3 regions of the Cryobacterium sp. SO1 genome follow, and region 3 is predicted to be linked to each of the others. Evidence: predicted binding sites of a transcription regulator. Region 3 holds the regulator's gene; each other region holds the start of a gene.

Evidence for each region. The regulator HrcA, encoded in region 3, represses chaperone genes, less so after heat shock. The targets are predictions, from matches to a motif close to TTNGCACTCGNNNNNNNCGAGTGCNAA.
Region 1: groL (chaperonin GroEL) is a predicted target of HrcA. The motif match lies at 2,447-2,473, and genes of this name have one in related genera.
Region 2: groES (co-chaperone GroES) is a predicted target of HrcA. The motif match lies at 2,133-2,159, and genes of this name have one in related genera.

What each region holds. Positions count from the first base shown of each region.
Region 1 is NZ_CP067394.1:3,095,155-3,099,704, reverse strand. Features, by position in the region: gene BJQ95_RS14680 (DUF3263 domain-containing protein) at 1-161, shown strand, start outside; gene BJQ95_RS14675 (LytR C-terminal domain-containing protein) at 212-772, shown strand; gene BJQ95_RS14670 (cold-shock protein) at 994-1,197, shown strand; gene BJQ95_RS14665 (DUF3048 domain-containing protein) at 1,330-2,376, shown strand; gene groL (chaperonin GroEL) at 2,518-4,146, shown strand; gene BJQ95_RS14655 (hypothetical protein) at 4,269-4,550, shown strand, end outside.
Region 2 is NZ_CP067394.1:3,216,352-3,220,901, reverse strand. Features, by position in the region: gene BJQ95_RS15280 (DUF4190 domain-containing protein) at 1-311, shown strand, start outside; gene BJQ95_RS15275 (DUF4190 domain-containing protein) at 379-879, shown strand; gene BJQ95_RS15270 (SAM-dependent methyltransferase) at 902-2,089, opposite strand; gene groES (co-chaperone GroES) at 2,234-2,530, shown strand; gene rarD (EamA family transporter RarD) at 2,706-3,650, shown strand; gene BJQ95_RS15255 (ABC transporter substrate-binding protein) at 3,818-4,550, shown strand, end outside.
Region 3 is NZ_CP067394.1:1,830,355-1,834,904, reverse strand. Features, by position in the region: gene BJQ95_RS08625 (HIT domain-containing protein) at 54-416, opposite strand; gene BJQ95_RS08620 (16S rRNA (uracil(1498)-N(3))-methyltransferase) at 436-1,203, opposite strand; gene dnaJ (molecular chaperone DnaJ) at 1,218-2,330, opposite strand; gene hrcA (heat-inducible transcriptional repressor HrcA) at 2,397-3,416, opposite strand; gene BJQ95_RS08605 (DUF4870 domain-containing protein) at 3,584-3,985, shown strand; gene BJQ95_RS08600 (DUF4870 domain-containing protein) at 4,080-4,454, shown strand; gene hemW (radical SAM family heme chaperone HemW) at 4,533-4,550, opposite strand, start outside.

The DNA.
Region 1 (4,550 bases), 1.3 Mb from region 3:
AGTTCGGCCTTTCAGCCGCCCGCTATTATCAGATGTTGGGTGCCTTGCTCGACTCGCCGCTTGCCCTCGCGCACGATCCCATGCTGGTCAAACGACTGCAGCGGATGCGTGACGCGCGCTCGCAGGCACGGTCGGCCAGAGCCATCCGCCCCATCGAGTAGGGAACCTCCTACCGTATGTTCAGCCAACCGAGGATCGAACCAGACAGACGATGCCCACTTCGTACCCGAAAGACCGCTTCGATGACCTCCCCCACAAGCTCGACCGGGTGGGGGCGCACCGAGCACCAGCCAAGAAGGGGCGCCGGTGGGTTGCGGTGTGGTGGGCGCTCGGCGCGACCGCTCTGCTGATCGGTGTGGGTGCCGTCGGCCTGACCGTGTTGGACAACCGGTTGAATTTCACCATTCCCGGGATTGAGGCCGAGACGCCCGCTGCGGAGCCGACGACCGAGCCGGTGCCCACCGCGGAGCCGACCACTGACCCCAGTGCGAGTGTCACGGTGCTCAACGGCACCCCGACGACCGGCGTGGCCCGGTCGGTGGGCGACCTGCTCACCACCGGCGGCTGGACCGTCGGCAGTACCAGTGACGCAGACGCCGAAGACGTCGTCACGACGACCGTTTATTACTCGGATGCCTCTCTGGAGGGCGCTGCCCGCGGTGTGGCGGCCTTGCTGCCCGGTTCGGTGGTGTTGCTTTCCGAAGACTTCGCGGGCTCAGACGCCAGCCTGACCGTCGTGGTCGGCTCCGACTACGCCATGCCCGTCGAGTGAGCTGACCACCCGTCTCGAGCCATACTGGGAATGCGGCGCACAGTCAACCCCCTTTTGATCTTGGCTCCCGTCACTAGTGTCTGCAGTGGTCGCTCATCTTCTCTGAAAGCGCTCTCAGCCTGAGGGCGCTTTCACAAGACGGTGGACGCAGTTTCTGCGCCAGGCCCGGTCACACCAACGGGTGAGTGCCGAAATACAACACTGCACTAGGGGAGTTTCACATGGCGAACGGAACCGTCAAATGGTTCAACGCTGAAAAGGGTTTCGGCTTCATCACTGTCGATGGAGGAGGACAGGACGTCTTCGTTCACTACTCCGCCATTGACATGCACGGCTACAAGGTTCTTGAAGAAGGTCAGCACGTCATCTTCGAACTCGGTACCGGAGCCAAGGGTCCGCAGGCCGAATCGGTCCGCCCGGCTTAACCACCACGCGTCGAACAGCATCACCCACCCGCTCGATCGGGATCTTCACGAACACTGATCGAGCGCCGATTGTCAGTCACGCCACCACCTAGACCGCCAGGCAGACATACCAGGCGGGCTAAAGTGTGTGGCGTGACTGCGTTTCGGATGTCCCTTCGGCCCACCCGTCGATCCCGGCCCCGCCTGCGCGGGCCGCTCGCGGCGATCCTGGTCGCCGCCGGGCTCGGTCTGGGGCTGGTCGGCTGCTCGGCACCGCAGCCTGAGCCGACCGCATCACCGAGTCCGACACTGCCACCCGGCGTCGCGCCCCTGCGCGGCACACCGGTGGATCCGGCCGCTTCCGAGCATCCGTCGTTGGCCGTCAAGATCGACAACCACCCCGCCGCCCGGCCGCAGATCGGCCTCGAGAGCGCCGACCTGGTCTTCGAGGAACTGGTCGAGGGCGGGCTCACCCGCTACGCCGCCATCTGGCACTCCGACATGCCCGCCGAGGTGGGTCCGGTGCGGTCGATCCGCCCGATGGACCCCGAGATCCTGAGCTCCTTCGGCGGGATCGTGGCGTATTCGGGCGGACAGCCGCAGTTCGTCGACGCGATGAAGGCCACCCCGCTGTTGAACGTCATCTTCGACGAGGATGCCACGGGCCTGTTCGTTCGCGCCGAGGACCGGGATTCCCCGCATGACCTGGTGCTCGCCGCGGACGAAACCGTGCGGCTGCACTCCGACCTCGCCGAGCCGCGCGCCCAGTTCGACTATGCCGACGGCGGCGAAGACACCACCGCGGTCCTGGCCGGCGACCCCACGGCCACGATCGTCACCCGGTTCTCCGAGGCCGGCGGGCGGGCCTGGGACTGGGACCCTGCAGCGGGCTACCTCCGCAGCCAGGACGGCGCCGCGGACCTCGACACCACGGGAACCCAGCTGCGCGCCACCAACATTCTGGTGCTGCGGGTGGAGGTGGACCGGAGCGGCGAGGTGCCCCGCACCATCCTGACCGGCTCCGGTGAGGCCTGGGTGTCGACCGGCGGGTCGACGATGCCGGCCACCTGGTTCAAGGATGGCCCGGCCGCGCCGATCCGGTTGGCCGACGCGGCCGGGGCCACGATCGAGCTCGCACCTGGAAACACCTGGATCGAACTGGTTCCCGCTGACGGCGGCAGCGTGGAGCTGGTGCCCTGACTCGACCGTCCGGCAGGCACCGACGCCCCATGTTCACTTGCACTCTCGACCCCAGAGTGCCAGAATCGGTTTAGCACTCTGCTGTTTGGAGTGCTAACCCATCATCGTTTTGGTAACGTCCGGGAGGGACGAGAAACACATATGGCAAAGATCATTGCTTTCAATGAAGAGGCCCGTCGCGGCCTTGAGCGCGGCCTCAATATCCTCGCTGACACGGTCAAGGTGACCCTCGGCCCGCGCGGACGCAACGTCGTGCTGGAGAAGAAGTGGGGCGCCCCCACGATCACCAACGACGGCGTGTCCATCGCCAAGGAGATCGAGCTCGACGACCCGTACGAGAAGATCGGCGCTGAGCTCGTCAAGGAGGTCGCCAAGAAGACCGACGACGTCGCCGGCGACGGCACCACCACTGCCACCGTTCTCGCTCAGGCTCTGGTTCGCGAAGGCCTGCGCAACGTCGCAGCCGGCGCCGACCCGATCAGCCTCAAGCGCGGCATCGAGAAGGCCACCGCTGCGGTCATCGCCGAGCTCATCGCCAGCGCCAAGGAGATCGAGACCAAGGAAGAGATCGCGGCCACGGCTTCGATCTCTGCCGGCGACGCCGAAATCGGCGCGATCATCGCCGAGGCCATCGACAAGGTCGGCAAGGAAGGTGTTGTCACCGTTGAGGAGTCGAACACCTTCGGCACCGAGCTGGAGCTCACCGAGGGCATGCGCTTCGACAAGGGCTTCCTGTCGGCGTACTTCGTCACCGACCCCGACCGTCAGGAAGCGGTCTTCGAAGACCCCTACATCCTGATCGTCAACTCAAAGGTCTCCAACATCAAGGACCTGTTGCCGATCGTCGACAAGGTCATCCAGAGCGGCAAGCAGCTGCTCATCATCGCCGAGGACGTCGACGGCGAGGCCCTGGCCACGCTCGTTGTGAACAAGATCCGTGGCATCTTCAAGTCGGTTGCCGTCAAGGCCCCCGGCTTCGGTGACCGTCGCAAGGCGCAGCTGCAGGACATCGCCATCCTCACCGGCGGCCAGGTCATCTCCGAGGAGGTCGGCCTCAAGCTTGAGAACGTCACCCTCGACCTGCTCGGTAACGCCCGCAAGGTCGTCATCACCAAGGACGAGACCACCATCGTCGAGGGTGCCGGCGACGCCGAAGCCATCGCCGGTCGCGTTCAGCAGATCCGTAACGAGATCGAGAACACCGACTCGGACTACGACCGTGAGAAGCTCCAGGAGCGTCTCGCCAAGCTCGCCGGTGGCGTTGCCGTCATCAAGGCCGGCGCCGCGACGGAGGTTGAGCTCAAGGAGCGCAAGCACCGCATCGAGGACGCCGTTCGCAACGCGAAGGCAGCCGTCGAAGAGGGCATCGTCGCCGGTGGTGGCGTTGCACTCATCCAGGCCGGCAAGACCGCCTTCGAGAGCAAGGCCATCCTTGACCTCGTCGGCGACGAGGCAACGGGCGCGAATATCGTGCGCGTCGCCATCGACGCTCCGCTCAAGCAGATCGCGCTCAACGCCGGCATGGAGCCGGGCGTTGTCGCCGACAAGGTGCGCAACCTGCCCGTCGGATTCGGCCTCAACGCCGCGACCGGTGAGTACGTCGACATGATCGCCGCCGGCATCAATGACCCGGTGAAGGTCACCCGCTCGGCGCTGCTGAACGCATCGTCGATCGCCGGTCTGTTCCTCACCACTGAGGCCGTCGTCGCCGACAAGCCCGAGAAGAACCCGGCCCCGGCCGGCGACCCCTCGGGTGGCATGGACTTCTAAGTCGCGCCTCACCAGCACTGACGAATAGATGTGGGCGTCCCCTTCTGGGGGCGCCCACATTCGTGTGTCCGGTGCGGTTCTCGAACTCCTGGGTGTTACCGTGCGGTATGGGGACGCGGGGGTTGTCGACGTCGTCGGGCACGCTGGTGCCGGCGGCGTTGCTGGCGGTCGCACTCCTGGCCGGATGCACGACTGAATCGCCAGTACCGGCAGAATCGGCAGTTGGCCCGAGCGGCACCCCGGCCCCGGCGGATGCGGTCACCGCACCGGCATCCAGGCTGGGCCTGGACTGCGCCGACCTCGTGCCGGATGATCTCGCTGCCGAAACCGTGGCCACCGGACTAGTGCCGCTGCCATATGCTGCAGCGTTGCTCGGCGGGGGCCCGCTCAGCTACGCGATCGAG
Region 2 (4,550 bases), 1.4 Mb from region 3:
ACTACCAACCCGGGATGCCTCCGGTGGCGAAACAGCCGATCCTGAGCATCCTGTCGCTGGTCGCCGGTGTCATCGGTATCCTCGGCTCCCCGGTTGCCTTCTTCCCGATTTTCGGCGGCATCCTCGCCATCATCCTGCCGGCCGCCGCTGTGGTGCTCGGCTTCATCGCCCGCAACAAGGAACCCAACGGCAAGGGCTTCTGGCTGACGGGCATCATCACCGGCTTCGTTGGCATCGCACTGGCACTTCTGAGTATTCTGCTGTGGGCGCTGGTCTTCGCAAGCGTCCCGATGAACAATTACAACTACTGACCCACGCACCGGCGGCTGATCCCGTCGGCAGGGCCGTCCCGGCCGAGACGAGAAACGAGTTCCACCTATGTCCCAGTCCGGGCAGCCCGACACCCGGGCCGAGCGGGAGCAACCGCACCCGCCCGCCGGGGTGCCTGCACTCTCGCGTGCCCAAACGCGGGCCGCGGAGGCTCGGGCCGCCGAACTGCGCTCTGCCCCGGGGCATCTGCCAGACCTGACCCGGCCGCCGGTCGCCGGCGAACTCGCGTACGAGTCCACGATCACCGCGCCGACCGAGTGGGTGCCGTACGTGTACACCACCGGGGAGATCCAGACCCACCTGGCCCGGCGCGGCCTCAGCGTCGCCGCCGCTGTCTGCGGGCTGCTCGGCGTTCTGGCGGGCATTGTCGTGATCTGGGGGGTGCCCCTCAGCATCGCCGCGGTGGTGCTGGCGCTGGTCGCCCGGTTCGTGGAGCGCCGCGCCGGCGGGCTCTGGATCGTCGGCTTGGTCAGCGGTCTGGCGGGCATCCTGATGGGCGTGCTCTGGTTTGTCGTGATCACCCGCATGCTGCCCGCCTACTACGGCTGACGCGCCCCAGACGGGCGCCGGCTCAGACCCGTTCGACCAGCAGGGCCACCTTGTGCCCGGCCGCACGCGTGAGCACCAGGGTGCCCGAGTTCGCACCCTTGAGCTTCAACCGGGTGCGCAGGGTCGCCGGGTCCACATCCACGCCGCGCTTCTTGATCTCCAGCGTGCCGATCTTCCGCTCGGCCAGCGCCAGCCGCAGCTTCTTCTCGTCGGTGGGCAGCACCTCCAGCACCCTGAATGCGGTGGCGAACGGGGTGCGGGTGAGCGTCGGGGCGGTCAGGTAGGCCAGGCCTTCGCTGAGCATCGACGCGCCCATCGACCGGGCCAGGTCGCCGATCAGGCGGGCGCGGATGACGGCGCCGTCCGGTTCGTAGACGTATACGCCGAGCTCGCCCACGCCCACGTCCTCGCTGTCGGCCGGGGCGGTCAGCTCCGCGACGCCGTCCTTGCCCAGCAGCAGCGCCGCCCGGCGGATGCCCGGCCGAGCCAGAGCGCCGAACCACAGCCCCATCTCCACCAGCTTGCCGTCCACCGACACCCACTGGGCCTCGGCGGTCTCGGGTATCTGGTCGCGGTCGTGGCCGGGGCCGAGCTTGACGCCGACCGGCATCCGTTCGGCCAGGGCGTACACCTCGTCGAGGTTGGGGGAGTAGTCCTCTGAGCGGGTCAGCCGGCTGGTGTTGCCGTGCCCGGCGGTGCGCCGGGCCGGGTCGAACCAGAGCGCGTCGAATTCGGTCGGGTCGATGTCGGCGGCGTCGGCGCAACGCACCGAGGACGTGGGGAACGGGGCCAGATTGAAGCTGGCGACGGTGGCGGTGACCTCGTCCACGTCGATCGCGGTCACGGTCAGCTCCATTGCGGCCATGGCCATGGCGTCGCCGCCGATGCCGCAGCCCACATCCGCGACGCGCTTGAGGCCGGCCTCGACGAACCGGCCGGCGTGCAGGGCGGCCACCCGCAACCGGGTGGCCTGCTCCAGGCCGGCCTCGGTGAACAGCATCCGGCTGGCGAAATCACCGAACTTGCCCTCTGCCTTCGCCCGCAACCGGGACTGGTAGAGCACCGCGTTGACCAGGGCGGGGGAGTGCCCGGCGCGGCGCAGGGCGCTGACCGTGCGCACCACATCGGCGCCGGGTTCGTAGGCGGGCAGGGAGTCCAACAGGCGCAGGCCTTCGGGTGAGAGCAGCTCGACGAGCTCGGCACGATCCATCCCGCAAACTTACCAACCGAAACCCGGACGGACCCCGGGCGCTCTGGCACTCACGTTGCGTGAGTGCCAGTTGCGCCCTAAACTCGACTTAGCACTCTCGCTCTGAGTCTGCTAACTACGTCTTAGCTAAGAAAGAGGTCAACCGTGTCGGTCTCCATCAAGCCGCTCGAAGATCGCATCGTCATCAAGCAGGTGGATGCAGAACAGACCACCGCTTCCGGACTTGTGATCCCGGACACCGCGAAAGAGAAGCCCCAGGAAGGCGAAGTTGTCGCCGTCGGCCCCGGCCGCATTGACGACAACGGTAACCGCATCCCGCTCGACGTCGCCGTCGGCGACAAGGTGATCTACTCCAAGTACGGTGGAACCGAAGTCAAGTTCGGTGGCGAGGACCTCCTCGTTCTGTCGGCTCGCGACGTTCTCGCGGTCGTCGTTCGCTAGTCACACCCCATATCGTTGAATCCCGGATGGCCTCGGCCATCCGGGATTTTTCGCGTCCAGAGGGGGTACCCGTGCACCAACGTCCGACCACTCCACTGGCTCGCCCGTTTTCGCTAGTGGCGAGCACCCCGGCACCAGCAGAATCGGGCGAGTCACGACGGGGGCGGCGCTCGTTATGACCGACGGTGATGGCGGCCGGAGGCGCGCGCCGCGCAGCGCCGCGAACACCGGACTGATCTTCGCCTTGTCCGCCTACGGCATGTGGGGCATCCTCCCGCTCTACTTCCTCTTCCTGGCCCCCACCGGCGCATTCGAGATCGTCGCCTGGCGGGTGCTCTTCTCCCTGGTCTTCTGCGGGGTCCTGATCGCCTCCACCCGGGCCTGGCAGCCTCTGGCGGCAGCGCTGCGCTCGCCCCGCATCGTGTGGACGATGGGGTTGGCCGGTGTTCTCATCTACATCAACTGGCAAACCTTCATCCTCGGCACCCTGAGCGGCCACGTCGTCGAAACCGCGCTGGGGTACTTCATCAATCCGATCATCACGGTGCTGCTCGCCGTGTTCGTGCTGCACGAACGGCTGCGCACCGCGCAGTGGGTGGCGGTGCTGATCAGCTTCATCGCCGTGATCGTGCTCAGCGTCGGCTACGGCACCGTGCCGTGGATCTCCCTGATCCTGGCGTTTTCCTTCGGACTTTACGGCCTGATCAAGAAACGGGTCGGCGGGCACCTGGACGCCCTCACCGGGCTGACCCTGGAGACGATGTGGCTCACGCCGATCGCGATCATCCAGCTGGTGGTGGTGTCGCTGATCTCCGGGCTGACCTTCGGCACCGTCTCCCCGGTGCACACGATCGCGCTGATCGGCTCCGGGGTTCTCACCGCGATTCCGCTGCTGTTCTTCGCCGCCGCGTCACGGCGGTTGCCGTTGACCACCCTCGGGCTGGTGCAGTACCTTGCCCCGGTGCTGCAATTCCTGGCCGGCGTGGTCATCCTGCACGAGCCGATGCCGCCGGAACGCTGGCTCGGATTCGGCCTGGTCTGGCTGGCGCTGATCGTTCTGACGGTCGATATGGTCGTCGCCGGCCGGGCCCAGCGGCGGCCGGCAATCGACCCGTTTTAGGGGTTTCACCCCAAGCATCCTGATCAGCGGCGCGTTCGTAACGATTTGGTCGCGTTACACGGCTGTAACACGACCGTCTTGTTTCATGTCGTTGACATGAATAGTTTTACAGCACGGCAACGATCGTTTGCCAGCTCTCTTTCGATTCCCCTTACCCTAGGAGCAACATGAGCGTATTCGCGAAGGCCTCGGCCTCCCGCTCGGTCCGGGCCGCAGTCACCGGCGTCGCCATCTTCGGCGTCAGTGCACTTCTGCTCACCGGATGCAGCACGGCAGAGTCAACGCCGGCCGCATCGGACGAGCCCGCAGCGTCAAGCAGCGACGTCAATGAAATCGTCGCCGGCGACCGCGATCTGAGCCTCAAGGTCGGAACGATCCTCCCGCAGAGTGGTGGACTGGCCTTCCTCGGCCCGCCCGAAGAAGCCGGAGTTCAGCTCGCCATCGAGGAGATCAAAGCTGCCGGTCTGGGGATCGACATCGAAGCCATCCTCCGTGACTCTGGCGACACCACGACCGACACCGCCACCGTCTCGGTGACCGACCTGCTGTCGCAGGACGTGTCAGCGATCGTCGGCGCGGCATCCTCGGGTGTCTCCAAGACCGTCATCGACGCGATCACTGGCGCGGGCGTCGTGCAGTTCTCGCCGGCCAACACCTCGGCCGACTTCACGGACTACGACGACAAGGGCCTGTACTGGCGTACCGCGCCGTCCGACATCCTGCAGGGCGAAGTCCTGGGCAACCTGATCGCCGAAGACGGCAACAGCACCCTGGGCCTGATCGTGCTCAACGACGCCTACGGAACCGGCCTGGCCGAGTACACCACCACGGCCTTCGAGTCTGCCGGTGGAGAAGTCGTCGCCAGCGCGAGCTTCAACGAGGGCGATGCCAACTTCTCGG
Region 3 (4,550 bases):
CGACGAGGAGTTTCCGCACCACGCCCACGGCGCCGGTGCCGGACGTCTCAGCGTCAGAGGGTAGCAAGCGTGCCCTCCTCAAGGACGCCGCCGAGGACGTGCGCGTGCACGTGGAAGACGGTCTGGCCTGCGGAGGCTCCGGTGTTGAAGATCAGCCGGTACTCGCTGCCGCAGTGCTCGTCGGCCACCCGGCCGGCCACGGCGATCAGCTCGGCCAGGAGCGCCGGGTCCCCCGCCGCCAGTTCGCCGACGTTGCGGTAGTGCTGGGATTTGGTGGTCACCACGACGTGCACGGGCGCCTGTGGGGCGATGTCGTTGAATGCGATGATGTGATCGGTCTCCGCGACGATGGTCGCCGGAATTTCGCGCGCGACAATGCGGCTGAAGATCGTGGGTTCTGCACCGGAGGAAGCCATAGTCCTATCTTAAGCGCTCCTACCAGCGGCCGAGGGTTGCGTTCAGGATGGCGACCGCGGCCGGGCCGGCCGTCGACGTGCGCAGCACGGTGTCACCCAGGCGCACCCGGCTGGCGCCGGCCTGTTCGAGGATGTCCAGTTCGCGGGGGGCGATACCGCCCTCGGGCCCCACGACGAGCACGATGTCCCTGTCGTCGGTGGGTACGGCGACGGCGGTCAGCCTGAGTTCGGCCGTCGGCTCGAGCAGCAGCATCCGGCTGGTCGTGGCCAGCACGGCCAGCTGCTTGGTGCTGGACAGCGGCAGCACCTCCGGCAACCAGCCCCTGATGGACTGCTTGCTGGCTTCGCGAACGATGGCGGACCACCGCGCCTGCCCCTTGGCGATCTTGGGACCTTCCCAGCGGGCCACCGACCGGGCGGCGGCCCACGGGATGACCCCGTCGATTCCGAGCTCGGTGGCGGCCTGCACGGCGAGTTCGTCGCGGTCGCCCTTGGCCAGTGCCTGCACGAGCAGGATCCGCGGTTTGGCCGCCGGCGTCCGGGAGACCGTGTCCACCCTGGCCGTGAGTTCCGCCGGCGCGGCCGTCAGGACCGTGACGCCCAGCATCAGGCCGGCGCCGTCGCCCAGCAGTAGCGTCTCGCCGGGCCGAACCCGGCTGACCGTGACGGCGTGCTTGGCCTCGGCCCCGGTGAGGCTCACCGTGGCCCCGGCCCCGGGCACGGGGTCGGCGGCGCGGGCGCCGTCGGCGGACGTGACGAGAGTGTCGGACAGGAAGAAATGCGCCATCTACGCCGCGGCTCCTAGCCGAGGAACCTGTCGCGGAGCTTCGCGAACAGGCCCTGCTGGAACTGGCTGAGGGCGGGCGCGGGAACCTTGTGCCTGGCGGCGAAGGCCTCGATCAGTTCTCGCTCCTTGTGGTCGAGCTTGGTGGGGGTGAGCACCTGCACGCCGACCCGCAGGTCGCCGCGGCCGTTGCCGCGCAGTCTCGTGACACCGCGGTCTTTGACCGTGAGGATCTCGCCGCCCTGCACTCCGGGGCGCAGCTCCACCTCGATGTCACCGTCGAGAGCCTTGACCGTGGCTGTCGCACCGAGGATGGCGTCGGTCATCGGCACCTCGAGGGTGCAGAGCAGGTCGTCGCCGTCGCGGCTGAAGACGTCGTGGTGACGCACCTTCATCTCGAGGTACAGGTCACCGTTCGGCCCGCCGGCCGGTCCGGCTTCGCCGCTGCCGGGCATCTGGAGGCGGAGGCCCGTGTCGACGCCGGCGGGGATGTCCACCGGCACGGTGCGGCGGGCACGCACGCGGCCCTGGCCCTGGCAGGTCACGCAGGGGGTCGCGATGATGGTGCCGTAGCCGCGGCACGACCCACAGGGGCTCGAGGTCATGACGTTGCCGAGCAGCGAGCGCACGGCACGCTGGATGCTGCCGGTACCGTGGCAGATGTCGCAGGTGACCGGCGACGTGCCGGGCTGGCAGCAGGTGCCCGAACAGGTGGCGCAGACGATCGCCGTGTCCACCTCGATGTCGCGGTGGGTGCCGAAGATGACCTCGTCGAGGTCGAGTTCGACCCGGATGAGGGCATCCTGGCCGCGCTCGCGCCGGGACCGGGGCCCGCGGCTGCCGCCACCGCCACCGCCGAAGAACGTCTCGAAGATGTCGCCGAAGTTGCCGGCGTCGAAGCCGCCGCCGCCCTGGCCGGAGCGCCCGTCGCCGCCGCGGTCGTAGTTCTGGCGCTGCTTGGGGTCACTCAGAACATCGTAGGCGTGCGTGACGGTCTTGAACCGTTCGGACGCCTCGGCGCCGGGGTTCACGTCGGGGTGCAGCTGGCGGGCGAGCTTGCGGTAGGCCTTCTTGATGTCGTCGGTGCTGGCATCGCGGGTGACGCCGAGTGCTTCGTAATGGTCAGCCAAAGCTGGCTCTCCTTGCGGTTGTGCGTGCGGTATTGGGTGGGAAGTCGTGCAGGAAAATAGGTGGGGTCAGTTCTCGCCGAGCAGGCGCGAGAGGTACCTGGCGACGGCGCGCACGGCGGCCATGTTGTTGGAGTAATCCATCCGGGTCGGGCCGAGGACACCCAGCCGGGCCGCGTCACCGCGGGAGGTGTATCCACTGGTGAGGACCGACGTCTCGCCGAGCCCGAATGGTGCGTTCTCGCGGCCGATGCTCACTGACACGCCGTGCTGGTCTGTGGCCATCTCGCCGAACAGCCGCAGCAGCACCACCTGCTCCTCGATCGCCTCCAGCACCGGATAGATGCTGCCGGTGAAGTCCTCTTCGGTGCGCACCAGGTTCGCGGCGCCCGCCATGACCAGACGGTCCTGCCGGTTGGCGCCGACCTGGTCGCGCAGGGTGGAGGTGATCAGGTCGATCAGGTCCTGCACCTCCGGCGCGCCCAGACCGGTGGACCCGTTGAGTGCTGTAGCGGCCTCGCTCATCCTGAGGCCGCCCACCACGGCGTTGAGCCGGGAGCGGAGTTCGGCCAGTGCGGCTTCCTCCAGTACCCTGGGCAGTTCGACGACGCGCTGTTCGACCCGCCCCGAGTCGGTGATCAGGACCGACAGCACCCGGGTGTCGCTCAGCGGCACCAGTTCGATGTGGCGCACGGTGGCGCGGGACAGCGACGGGTACTGCACGAGGGCGACCTGGTGGGTGAGCTGGGACAGCAGTCGCACGCTACGGGCGAGGACTTCGTCGAGATCGGCTGACTGCCCGAGGAACACCTCAATGGCCTGACGCTGGGCGCCGGTGAGCGGGCGGAGGTCGGCGAGGTGGTCCACGAACAACCGATAGCCCTTGTCGGTCGGGATGCGCCCGGACGAGGTGTGCGGGGCGACGATCAATTCCTCTTCTTCGAGGAGCGCCATGTCGTTGCGGATCGTGGCGGCCGACACACCGAAGGCGTGCCTGTCTACGATGGACTTGGAACCGACGGGTTCGCGGGACGCGACGTAGTCCTGGACGATGACCCGAAGCACCTCAAGGCTGCGATCTGACACCATGATCATTCGCCTCCCTCGTACCCGGTGTGCCTGATCTGGATTGGCACTCTCATTGTTTGACTGCCAATCATATCGCGGGTGGCGGGGATACCCATTGCTCCCGGAGGATTTCGGGCAGTAGCGTTGAACCAACTCCACCCACGCACCGCTCACCGAAGGACATTGTCATGAGCTATCCCACGGGACAGGGACCAGCACAACCGCCGGCAGCCGGGGCGCCGCTCACCCCGGAGCAGGACCGGCAGTGGGCCTCTCTGGCCCACCTGGGCGGCATCCTCTTCTTTCCCCCGGCCCTGATCATCTGGCTGGTCTTCAAGGACCGCGGGCCGTTCACCGACACTGAGGGCAAGGAAGCGCTGAACTTCCAGATCACGCTCCTGATCGGCTACGTCACCATCAACCTTGCCGCCACCGTTCTGGGCCTTGTCACCTTCGGCCTGTTGTCGGTGCTCTCGTCCCTGGGCTGGGTGCTCTGGCTGCTCGGCTCGATCTTCTCGGTCGTCGCTTTCTTCAGCGCCCGGGAGGGCCGCGGCTACCGCTATCCGTTCTCTCTCCGCCTGATCAGCTAGTTTTCCCACTCGGTGAACGCCAAGCGGCGCTATTCTGGTGAAGCGACACCCGTGCGCACCCGGCCTTTCCACCGGAGTCCCCAAAGGAGATCCAATGTCAGAGGCAACACCTCCCCCCGCCACCCCGTACCAGGCACCGAGCCAGCTGAGCCCGGCCGACGAGAAGCTGTGGGCCACCCTGATTCACATCGGCGGAATCATCTTCAGCTTCCTGCCCGCGCTGATCGGCTACATCGTGCTCAAGGACCGTGGCCCGTTCATCCGTGCGCACACAGCGACAGCCCTGAACTTCCAGATCACCCTGGCCATCGCCTACCTTGTCGGCGGGATCCTCACCGTCATCGGCATCGGCGTGCTCATCCTCGCCGCCGCCGGCATCCTCAACATCGTGTTCAGCATCATCGCCGCCGTCGCGGCCAACAAGGGCGAGTGGTACAGCTACCCGCTGACCATCAAGTTCCTCAACTAGCCCAAAAGCCCACGCGAACTGTGAGTTAAGCCCCTCAAGCGCGCGCGTTTTGGGGCTTATCTCACAGTTCGCGGGGGTTCAGTCCGTGAGGAGCCG